DNA from 3 places in the Mycobacterium sp. NGS18 genome. Region 1 is predicted to be linked to each of the others. Evidence: riboswitches for the same ligand, from Rfam matches in the RefSeq annotation. Region 1 holds a riboswitch; each other region holds the start of a gene.
What was found. Region 1 has a riboswitch for cobalamin ahead of AC5Y31_RS17385 (PPE family protein). Riboswitches for the same ligand answer to the same signal wherever they lie in the genome.
Positions count from the first base shown of each region.

Region 2: linked by a shared signal. The riboswitch ahead of AC5Y31_RS18150 (magnesium chelatase subunit D family protein) and the one ahead of AC5Y31_RS17385 (PPE family protein) in region 1 are both predicted to bind cobalamin.
Region 3: linked by a shared signal. The riboswitch ahead of metE (5-methyltetrahydropteroyltriglutamate--homocysteine S-methyltransferase) and the one ahead of AC5Y31_RS17385 (PPE family protein) in region 1 are both predicted to bind cobalamin.

Region 1 is NZ_JCALEC010000010.1:14,390-17,660, forward strand. Features, by position in the region: gene AC5Y31_RS17385 (PPE family protein) at 1-1,270, opposite strand, end outside; cobalamin riboswitch at 1,304-1,487, opposite strand; gene AC5Y31_RS17390 (PPE domain-containing protein) at 1,482-3,095, opposite strand.
Region 2 is NZ_JCALEC010000011.1:4,577-7,847, reverse strand. Features, by position in the region: gene cbiE (precorrin-6y C5,15-methyltransferase (decarboxylating) subunit CbiE) at 1-238, opposite strand, end outside; gene AC5Y31_RS18155 (dienelactone hydrolase family protein) at 241-1,038, opposite strand; cobalamin riboswitch at 1,062-1,198, shown strand; gene AC5Y31_RS18150 (magnesium chelatase subunit D family protein) at 1,220-3,187, shown strand; gene cobO (cob(I)yrinic acid a,c-diamide adenosyltransferase) at 3,187-3,271, shown strand, end outside.
Region 3 is NZ_JCALEC010000006.1:67,004-70,274, forward strand. Features, by position in the region: gene metE (5-methyltetrahydropteroyltriglutamate--homocysteine S-methyltransferase) at 1-1,401, opposite strand, end outside; cobalamin riboswitch at 1,535-1,733, opposite strand; gene AC5Y31_RS13400 (NAD(P)H-binding protein) at 1,795-2,568, opposite strand; gene AC5Y31_RS13405 (LLM class flavin-dependent oxidoreductase) at 2,677-3,271, shown strand, end outside.

The sequences.
Region 1 (3,271 bases):
GCGCCGCAGCGGGCGCCGGAGCCGGAGCCGGAGCCGGAGCCGGCGCGGGGGCCGGTGCAGGCGCCGGCGGCTGGGCCATCGCCAGTGCGGGTGAGGGCGGCGGAGCCGGGGGCGGCGGGACCGCGGCAGCCAGGTGGTGCGCCATCGCCCCGATCCCCAGGCCGCCGAGTACTCCCGCCGGAGCCAGCACGGCCGAGCCGGCCAGCACCGGCAGCAGCGCCGGGATCAGCACCGTCTGGGTGAGCAGGTAGTTGAGCGCCTGGACCGTGTTACCGATTGTGGCGCCGACGATCTCGACCATGGCCAACGGGATGACCAGACCGAGGCCCTGCGGGTTGAACAGGGCCGTGTACATGATCGCCAGCAGGTCGTCGATGATCACGATGCTGGTGAACGCGATGTAGGAACCCGGATCCAGCGGCACCGACAGGATGTAGGCCAGGTACGCCGGATTGAGGTAGCTCAGCGGATTGCCGGTCCAGCCCAACCACGATCCCGGTACCCCGGCCGGCGGCAGCCACGACGATCCGGAGAGGCTGGCGAACCACTGGGCCAGCGGGTCGGCGATGTCGGTGAACCCGATCTTCTCGAAGAACGCCAACAACTCCGCATACAGCGGGTATTGGCCGCTGTCGGGATAAGGCGGGCTGGGGACGAGTCCTTCGAGCCATTTCGCGAAGTCGAGGAACCACTGCGGCGGCTGGGGCGGAGTCGCATCGGCGCTTCCCGCCGTCTTGAGCACCGCGGGCGCCGGTTCGGTCTGCGGCGTCGATGCCACCGCGGTGGCCGCTGTCGCCTGGTAGGCGGTCATCACGGTGGCGGCCTGCGCCCACATCCGGGCGTAGTCGGCTTCGTTCAGCGCGATCGGAATCGTGTTGACGCCAAAGAAATTGGTGCCCACCAGCACCGCGTGGGTGACATGGTTGGCCGCCAGTTCGGCCATCGTCGGCATCGCTGCCAGTGCGCTGCTGTAGGCGGCGGCCGCGGTCTGCTGCTGGACGGCGGTAGCGGCCGCATCACCCCCGGCGCGCACCAACCACGCCAGGTACGGCGCGTTGGCGGCCATGAACGACTCTGCCGACGGGCCCTGCCACGCGCCGGCCTGGACAGCGGCCAACAGTGTGGTCAGTTCGTCGGCGATCGCCGCGTACTCAACGGATAACGAGGTCCAAGCCGCCGCGGAGGCAAGCAGCGGGCCGGCACCGGGACCGGCGGACAACAGGGACGAATGGATCTCAGGAGGCGACGCCACCCAGATAGGCGCGGTCAAAGTGATCAGCTCTCTCGGGGTACACCGCCCCGGGTCGCAGGATGCGACGACGTGAGTGTCCTGACTCTCGGATCAACGCTCGCCTCGCCTTCCAACTCCGCAAAGAGCCGTGGCTGTTGAGGGTCGCTCCCCGATCACAGTGGCGGGACCGTGCCGGATTTACACCGGCTTCCTGCACCGTCGTTGCCTTACCGGCGCATTATCGCACGCGTCAAGGCATCTGCTCGCGCTGCGCCCGGGTCCAGGTGCCCGGCGTCATCGGGATGATGGCGCCGCCGCCGAACGCATCCCCGGCCAGGGCGGTGAGTCCGCTGGGCAGCACGTCCGCCGGGCCCGCAGCGCTCGCGGCGTCTTCCAGATCCATGTATTCATAACCGCGGCCCAGCATGTCGGCCTTCGCCTTGCGGCGCCGGCGGGCCTTGGCCGGCTCCTCTGCGGCGGCCGCCGGGGCGGGCACCTCGGCGGCGTCGGGCTCGGGCGCTTTGCGGCGGCAGGCGCTGGTGCCCGCCGCGCGACGGGCCTGCTGGCCCAGGCCGGCAACCAGGTACATCGACGACATGCCGTCCACCGGGGTCAGCGGCGGGGCGGGCGGCGGCGGTGGCGCCCCCGGCGCGGCAGGCGCCGGGGCCGGCGCGGGGGCCGGGGCCGGGGCAGGAGCCGGGGCGGGCGCCGGGACCGGTGGCGTGGGCGCCACCGTCAGACCGGCGAACGGCGGCGGCGCCGGGATCAGCGGCACCGGCACGGCGTGCAGGGCGGCCAGACCGGACAGCCCCGCCAGCCCGGCCAGCGGCGCCACGGCCAGCGGCGCCAGCGCCGCGGTCATCATCGGCAGCATGACCGGGATCAGCACGAGGGCCTGCTCCAGCAGCGTTTTGAGCAGGGCGATCACGTCGGTGATGATGGTGCCGATCGCCTCCACGGCGGTGAACAACAGCGTCGCGGCGATGGTGCCCGGGTTGCCGGAGGCGAACGCCGCGGTGAGGTCGGCGGCGATGAAGGCGAACGTCTGCGACAGGTAGGCGGCGAACGACCCGAAGTCCATCGGGTAGCCCAGCGCGAACGCGATGTTGTAGGGGCTGAAGAAGCTCAGCGGGTTGCCCAGGACGGGCAGCCAGGGATCGAAGCCGGCGAAAATCGACTGGAAGTAAGGGTTGGCCGCCAGTTCGTTGATCATCGGCTGCAACACATTGTTGTAGAAATCGGTGTAGCCGCTGTTCTGCAGCCACTCCATGATGTCGTTCTGCCGGTCCGGCGGCAGCTGCGGTTGGCTGGCGTCGGCCGATTCGGCCTTGACGATCTGCGGCGCCGCCACCGTCTGCGGACTCGATGCCACCGCCCCTCCGGCGACAGCCTGATAGGTGGACATCACCGCGGCGGCCTGGAACCACATCCGGCCGTAGTCGGCCTCATTCAGCGCGATCGGGATGGTGTTGACACCGAAGAAGTTGGTGCCCACCAGCACCGCGTGGGTGGCGTGATTGGCCGCCAGCTCCGCCAGCGTCGGCATCGCCGCCAATGCGCTGCTGTAGGCGGTCGCCGCGGTCTGCTGCTGCGCGGCCATCGCCGCCCCGGCGGCACCGGCCTGGATCAGCCAGGCCAGATACGGCGCATTGGCCGCCACATACGCCTCAGCGGACGGGCCCTGCCACGCCCCGGTCTGCACCGCAGCCAGCAGCCCCGCCAGTTCGTCGGCAATCTCGGCGTACTCGGTGCTCAGCGCGATCCACGCCGCCGCCGACGCCAACAGCGGACCGGGACCGGGGCCGGCCGACAGCAATGTGGAATGGACTTCCGGTGGAGACGCTATCCAAATCGGCGTCGTCACGGTTGCCAGCTCTCTGGGGTCCCCGCCCCGAATCGCAGGATGCGACGACGTGAGTATCTGGCTCTCGGGGTGAATTCACGCCCGATCACAGTGGCGGGACCGCTCCGGAATTGAAGCGGCGGTCCCAGCTTCGGCTCGCCTTCGCCGACCCTTGGGGCCAACTCCGACGAGCCTCG
Region 2 (3,271 bases), on a different contig from region 1:
AGGCCAGCGCAACCACCTGCCGGCCGGCCAGGCCGTCGACCAGCGCCGGCAACCCGGCCCGTAGCGGCGACGGCCAATCGTGGCGCTGCTGACCGGGTGATTCCGGCAGCATCGCCAGGTGGCGCGGCGCACCGATAACGGCATCGGCGGCCAGCACCCTCTCCCGCGCGGGTTCTGTCAGCCCGGCCCAGCCGTCGGCGCCGATACCGAGGACCACCAGGCGTTCGGCGGTGGGCACAGCTATGTCAACCGTTCGGTGAGGAACTGCACCACCCGCTTGCGCGCCTCGTAGGCGGGGTGCCCGTCGACCTCGCGGACCTGGTCGGTGAGCACCGAGTGCGCCATCCGGGACAGCCCGTCCGGATTGCCCGGCGAGGAGTCGATCTCGATCACCTCGAACGCGTCCCCGAGCCGGGCCTTCAGCGTCGCGAAGCGGTCACCGGGGGCCATCTTGTCCTCGCTGAACCGCAAGCCAAGCGCGCACAGCCCGTCGTTGGCGGCGCGGTCGGCGATCATCCCCAGCTCGACCTCGGAGAGCCCCGGATCGCGGCGCTGTTTGAGCGTCAGCGGGATCGGTACGGACGGCTGGCTGAGCACCGGCGCCAGCACGGCGTCGTCGACGGCGGCCGCCAGCGCAAAACCGCCGGTGAAGCACTGGCCGATCACCCCGACGCCTTTGCCGGGCGTCTTCTCGTTGAGGTCGCGGGCCAGCGCCCGCAGGAACTGGGTGACCGGACGTTGCTTGTCGGTGGCGAACGCGGCGAACTCCCGGGTCACGCAGGCACGGGCGATCGTGCTCAGCGCGTAGCCGGGTGTGATCGCCTTACCGGGTTGGCCGAATAATGACGGGATCGCCACGGTGAAGCCGTTGTCCACCAGGTGGTTTCCCAATCCGAGCACGCCGGGGTGCACTCCCGGGATCTCCGGTATCAGTACCACCCCGGGGCCACGCCCCTTGCGGTACACGTCGTGGGTGAAACCGCCGCCGGTGAACGGCGCTGGGACCCAGCCGGTCAGGTCTGCTTCGGGTGCAGTCATCTCTGAGTGTCCTTTCGGTTGGTGTTAGGGTATCGGCGCGAAGTGCCAGGGAAGTCGGTGTGACTCCGACGCAGGCCCGCTACGGTGTTCCGCGGCGCATTCCCGCTGATTGGGAAGCGCTTCGGTCAGTCCGAATACCGGCTTCGCGTTGCCAACACCGGGCATCACGAGCGGAGCCTCAATGCAACAGCTGTACCCCTTCCCTGCCGTCCTCGGCGGCGACCCGGACGCCCCGGGCGGCCTCGACGACATGGCGCTGGCGCTTGTCCTGAGCGCGATCTCCCCCAGCATCGGCGGCGTACTCATCCGCGGCGAGAAGGGCACCGCCAAGTCGACGCTGGTACGCGCGCTGGCCCAGGTGCTGCCGCCTATCGACGTGGTCGCCGACGACCGGTTCTCCTCCGATCCCGCCGAGGCCAACCCGCTGTCCCCCGACGGCCCGTTCCCCGCCGACGCCGCCGTGCAGACCCGCCCGGTGCGGCTGGTGGAGTTGCCGGTCGGCGCCACGGAGGACCGGGTGGTGGGGTCGATCCACCTGGAGCGGGCGCTGGGTGCCGGCGTGGTGGAGTTCGAGCCGGGGCTGCTGGCCCGGGCCAACCGCGGCATCCTCTACGTCGACGAGGTCAATCTGCTCGCCGACCACCTGGTGGACCTGCTGCTGGACGCGGCCGCGATGGGGCGACTGACCGTCGAACGCGACTCGGTGTCGGTCACCCACGCGGCACGCTTCGTGATCGTCGGGACGATGAACCCCGAGGAGGGCGAGCTGCGCCCACAGCTGCTCGACCGATTCGGGCTGACCGTTGAGGTTTCCGCGCCGCGCGATCCGGCGGTGCGCGCCGAGGCGGTACGCCGACGGTTGGCCTTCGACGCCGATCCCGAGGGTTTCGCGGCCGGGTACGCCGCGGCCGAGGAGCGGCTGCGCGCCCGGATTCACACTGCGCAGCAGCTGCTTTCGCGGGTGCTGCTCACCGACGCCGCGCTGGTCAAGATCGGCGAGATCTGCGCGGCGTTCGATGTGGACGGCCTGCGCGGCGACATCGTCTGCGCCCGCACCGCGGTCGCGCATGCGGCATGGCAGGGCCGCGACGCGGTCAACGTCGAGGATCTGCGGGTCGCCGCCCGGCTGGCGCTGCCGCATCGGCGGCGGCGCAAGCCGTTCGACGCCCCCGGTCTCGATGAAGCCGAACTCGACGAGCTGCTGCCTCAGGAGGATTCCGGTCCCGAGCCCGAGCCGGATCCGGACGGCCCACCGGAGGGCGGGAACGACGCCCCGCCACCCCCGGATGCGGGCGGGCCGGCGCCGGGTGGGTCCGGCTCCACCTCGACCGTCGGATCCGATTCCCCTTACCGCGCACGGTTTTTCACCGTCGACGGGGTCGGCGCGGGCCGCGCCGGGCGGCGCAGCCGGGCCCGCACCAGTTCCGGACGCCGGGTGGGCGCCACCGCCGCCGGCGCCACGGGCGGGCTGCACCTGCTGGAGACGCTGCGGGCCGCCGCGCCACATCAGGGCGCCCGCGGCCGGGTGGACGGCCGGATGATCCTGCAGGCCGGCGATCTACGCCGTGCCGTCCGGGAGGGCCGGGAGGCCAACCTGGTGCTGTTCGTGGTGGACACCTCCGGGTCGATGGCCGCCGCCGAGCGGATGCGGCACGTCAAGACCGCGATCTTGTCCTTGCTGCTGGACGCCTACCGGCGCCGGGACCGGGTGGCGGTGGTGACGTTTCGCGATACACGGGCCGAAGTGGTGCTGCCTGCGACCGGGTCGGTGGAGATCGCCGCGGTGCGCCTGGACGAGTTGCCCGCCGGCGGCCGCACCCCGCTGGCCGAGGGCCTGCTCGAAGCCGCCGAGCTGATCCGCCGGGAACGGCTACGCGAACCGGCGTGTCGCCCGCTGCTGGTGGTGCTGACCGACGGTCGGGCCACCGCCGGCGCCGATCCGGTCGAGCGGTCCCGCCAGGCCGCCGGACTGCTCGCATCACAGGGCTTTTCGGCGGTGGTGGTGGATTGCGAGAACGGCCGGATGCGGCTCGGGTTGGCACGCTCCCTGGCTGAGCGGCTGCGGGCCGAATACGTCCCGCTGCCGCAGGTGAGTGCCGAGGCGCTGACCGACATCGTTCGCGATGCCACCGGAAAGGGAGCTGCCTGATGCCGCAAGGACAACCGTTGACGGTGCCCGACGACAACCTGACCACCCGCCAGCGCCGCAACCGGCCGCTGCTGATGGTGCACA
Region 3 (3,271 bases), on a different contig from region 1:
GGCCTTCATCCGGCGGGTGTACTCGCCCCTGTCGATCTCACCGGCGAGCAGCGCGGCCCGGGCCTTGCGGATGTCGACGGTCTGCGGGAACGACCCGATGGTGGTGGTCGGCAGCGGCGGCAGATGCAGCCGCTCGTCCTGAGCGGCACGCCGGGCCTCGGCGCTGCCGCGGTGCGCGCCGGCCGCGGTGATCGTCGCGATCCGGCCACGCACGTCGGCGTTGTTCAGCCGCGGGTCGGACTTGCGCGAGGCCACCGCGGCCTGGGATGCGGCGATCTCGTCGGCTACGGCGTCGCGGCCCTCGGCCAGGGCCCGAGACAAGACGGCCACTTCGGTCACCTTCTCGGCGCCGAATGCCAGCCAGCTGCGCAGGTTGTCGTCCAGCGCCGAATCGGCCTCATACGCCAGCGAGTAGGGGACATGCAGCGTCGAGCACGACGTGGATACCGCCACCGCAGCCGCCGACCCCCGCACGGTCGCCAGCTTCGCCAGCGCGGCCTCCAGGTCGGTGCGCCAGATGTTGCGGCCGTCGACGACACCGGCGACCAGGGTCTTGGAGGCCAACTCCGGAACTGCGGCCACCGAGTCCACCGAGCCGTAGACCAGGTCCACGCCGATCGCCTCGACCGGGGTCCGGGCCAGCGCGGCCAGCGCACCGCCCGGGTCGCCGAAGTAGGTGGCGACGAAGATCGCCGGCCGGCCCGCCACACCGGCGAGGCGGCTGTAGACCTGTTCGGCCAGCGCCGGGGCGTCCGGGGCGCCGTCCGTCACCAACACCGGCTCGTCGATCTGCACCCACTCGGCCCCGGCTTCGGCCAGCTTGGAAAGCAGCTCGGCGTAGACGTCGGTCAGCTCGTCGAGGCGGAAGATCGGCGCCGGCGCACCGTCGACCGCCTTGCTCAGCTGCAGGAAGGTGATGGGACCGATGATCACCGGGCGAGCCGGAACCCCTTGCTCGGCAGCCTCTTTGAACTCAGCGAGCACCTTGGCCGGATTCAGCGCGAACTTGGTGTCCGGGCCGATCTCCGGAACGATGTAGTGGTAGTTGGTGTCGAACCACTTCGTCATCTCCAGCGGGGCGATCTCGGAGTTGCCCCGTGCGGCGGCAAAGTAACGGTCCAGCTCGTCGGCCACCCCGGCGACCCGCTGCGGGAGCGCACCGAGCAGCACCGCGGTGTCGAGCATCTGGTCGTAATAGGAGAACGTGTTCACCGGCACCGAGTCCAGACCAGCGGCGACCAACTGTGCCCAGGTGTCGCGGCGCAGGCCGGCAGCGACCTTCTTCAGTTCGTCTTGTCCTATCCGGCCGGCCCAGTAACTCTCGGTGGCGCGCTTGAGTTCGCGGCGCGGCCCGATTCGCGGAGATCCGAGAACGGTGGCGGTAAAGGGTTGAACGGTCACGATGCGATCCTTTGATCCAGAGGGTGGGTCTCCGCCGGCGGTCGTCCAGCCAATCCGGTTCCGTGCAATTTAACGCACTATAACGCTGAAAAACCAGACGCCCATTCCGCGAGGCGTTGATCCGCCGGGCGCGGCGCGCTCGACACAACAGGCACGTCTTCGGACTCGCAGGCGCGCACCGGGGTGCTCCTAGTGGCCGTCGCTTCCCAGTCGCGGGCGAACCCCTGACCAGTGCCTTTGACGGCGGTCGTTCCTGCATACCGCTGCGGGACAGTCCCGGACTCTCACCGGGTTCCCTCTCGCGCTCCACGGAAAACCGCGTCGCGCTCGATGCCAACGGCGCCACTACTACCGGCGATGTCGGCAAACCAGTTGCGTGGTCGACGTTACCCGTCAATCGCCCTGAAGGGCTGCCAGAGCCTCCGGGATGGGCGCCTGCCCGTCGTTGAACTCGATGGTGCGGCGAATCGTCGAGGTGCCGGTCAGGCAGGTCGCGGTCACCAGCGCGACATTGCCCCGGGACACCTCACCTTTGCCGGTGTGCGGGCCGATATCGATCCGGCCGGTCGCCGGCTCCAGGGTCAGCCGACTCGGCCCCAGCACCGTCCAGTCCAGATCGGTAGCCCGCAGATGGGCGTCGGCGGCCGCCTTGGCCTGCGCGTACGGGTAGAACGGATCGTCTTCCGCCACGCCGTGATCAGGACCGGCGCCGAAGTAGGACACCATCACAAAGCGCCGGATGCCGGCTTGCGCGGCGGCGTCGATGGTGCGGATGGCGGCGTCGCGGTCGACGGCGTAGGTGCGGGCCGGGTCGCCACCACCGGCGCCGGCGGAGAACACCACCGCATCGTGGCCGGCCAACAGGTCGGCCAGCGCGGCGGTGTCGAGTTGCTCGATGTCGGCCACCACCGGAATCGCCCCCGTCACCGCGACCTCCTCGGAGTGGTCGGGATTGCGGAACACCGAACTGACCTCGTGGCCGGGTTCATGCGGCGGTCCCAGCTTCGCCTCTCCTTCGTCGAGCCTCGCTGAACCGCTCGGTTCATGCGGCGGTCCCAGCTTCGCCTCTCCTTCGTCGAGCCTCGCTGAACCGCCGGGTTCGGTCAGGATGCGGCTGAGTAGCAGGGCGACCTTGCCGTGGCCGCCGATGATCACAATGCGCGCCATGGCTTCGACCGTACATGTGGCCGGCGTACGGCGCGCTCGGTCCGTTCATGGGTATGAGAACAAATATTAGGTTATAGTCGGCCGGACGCCCGAAGGAGTTGCCGGCACATGTTCACGCTTCGCTTCGACATGCGGGCGCCGGTGTCGGCTGCACCCCGCGCTGAGCTGTACGCCGCGGCCATCGAAATGTGCGCCTGGGCCGAGACCCGCGGTGCGATCGCCGCGGTGCTGTCCGAGCATCACGGCACCGAGGACAATCACCTGCCGTCGCCACTGGTGCTGGCTACGGCCATCGCCGCCCGCACCGAGGCATTGAGGATCATGCTCGCCGCGGTGGTCCTGCCGTTCTGGGATCCGGTCCGGCTGGCCGAAGACATGAGCGTGCTCGACATCATCAGCAATGGGCGCGTCGCCTATGCCTTCGGACTCGGTCACCGCGCGCAGGAGTACGAGCACTTCGGCATCGAAATCGGCACCCGCGGAACGCTGGCCGATGAGAAGTTGAGCCTGCTGCTGGCGCTGTTGCGCGGTGAGCCGGTCCGCTATGAGGGCCGCCGAATCCATGTGACCCCGGCCGGTGTGACACCGGGTGGCCCGCACATCATGATCGCCGGCGGCAGCGCGGCGGCGGCCGTCCGTGCCGCCCGGCACGGTCTGGGATTTCTCGCTCAGGCGAATCCGGCTGGCCTGAAAGATTTTTACG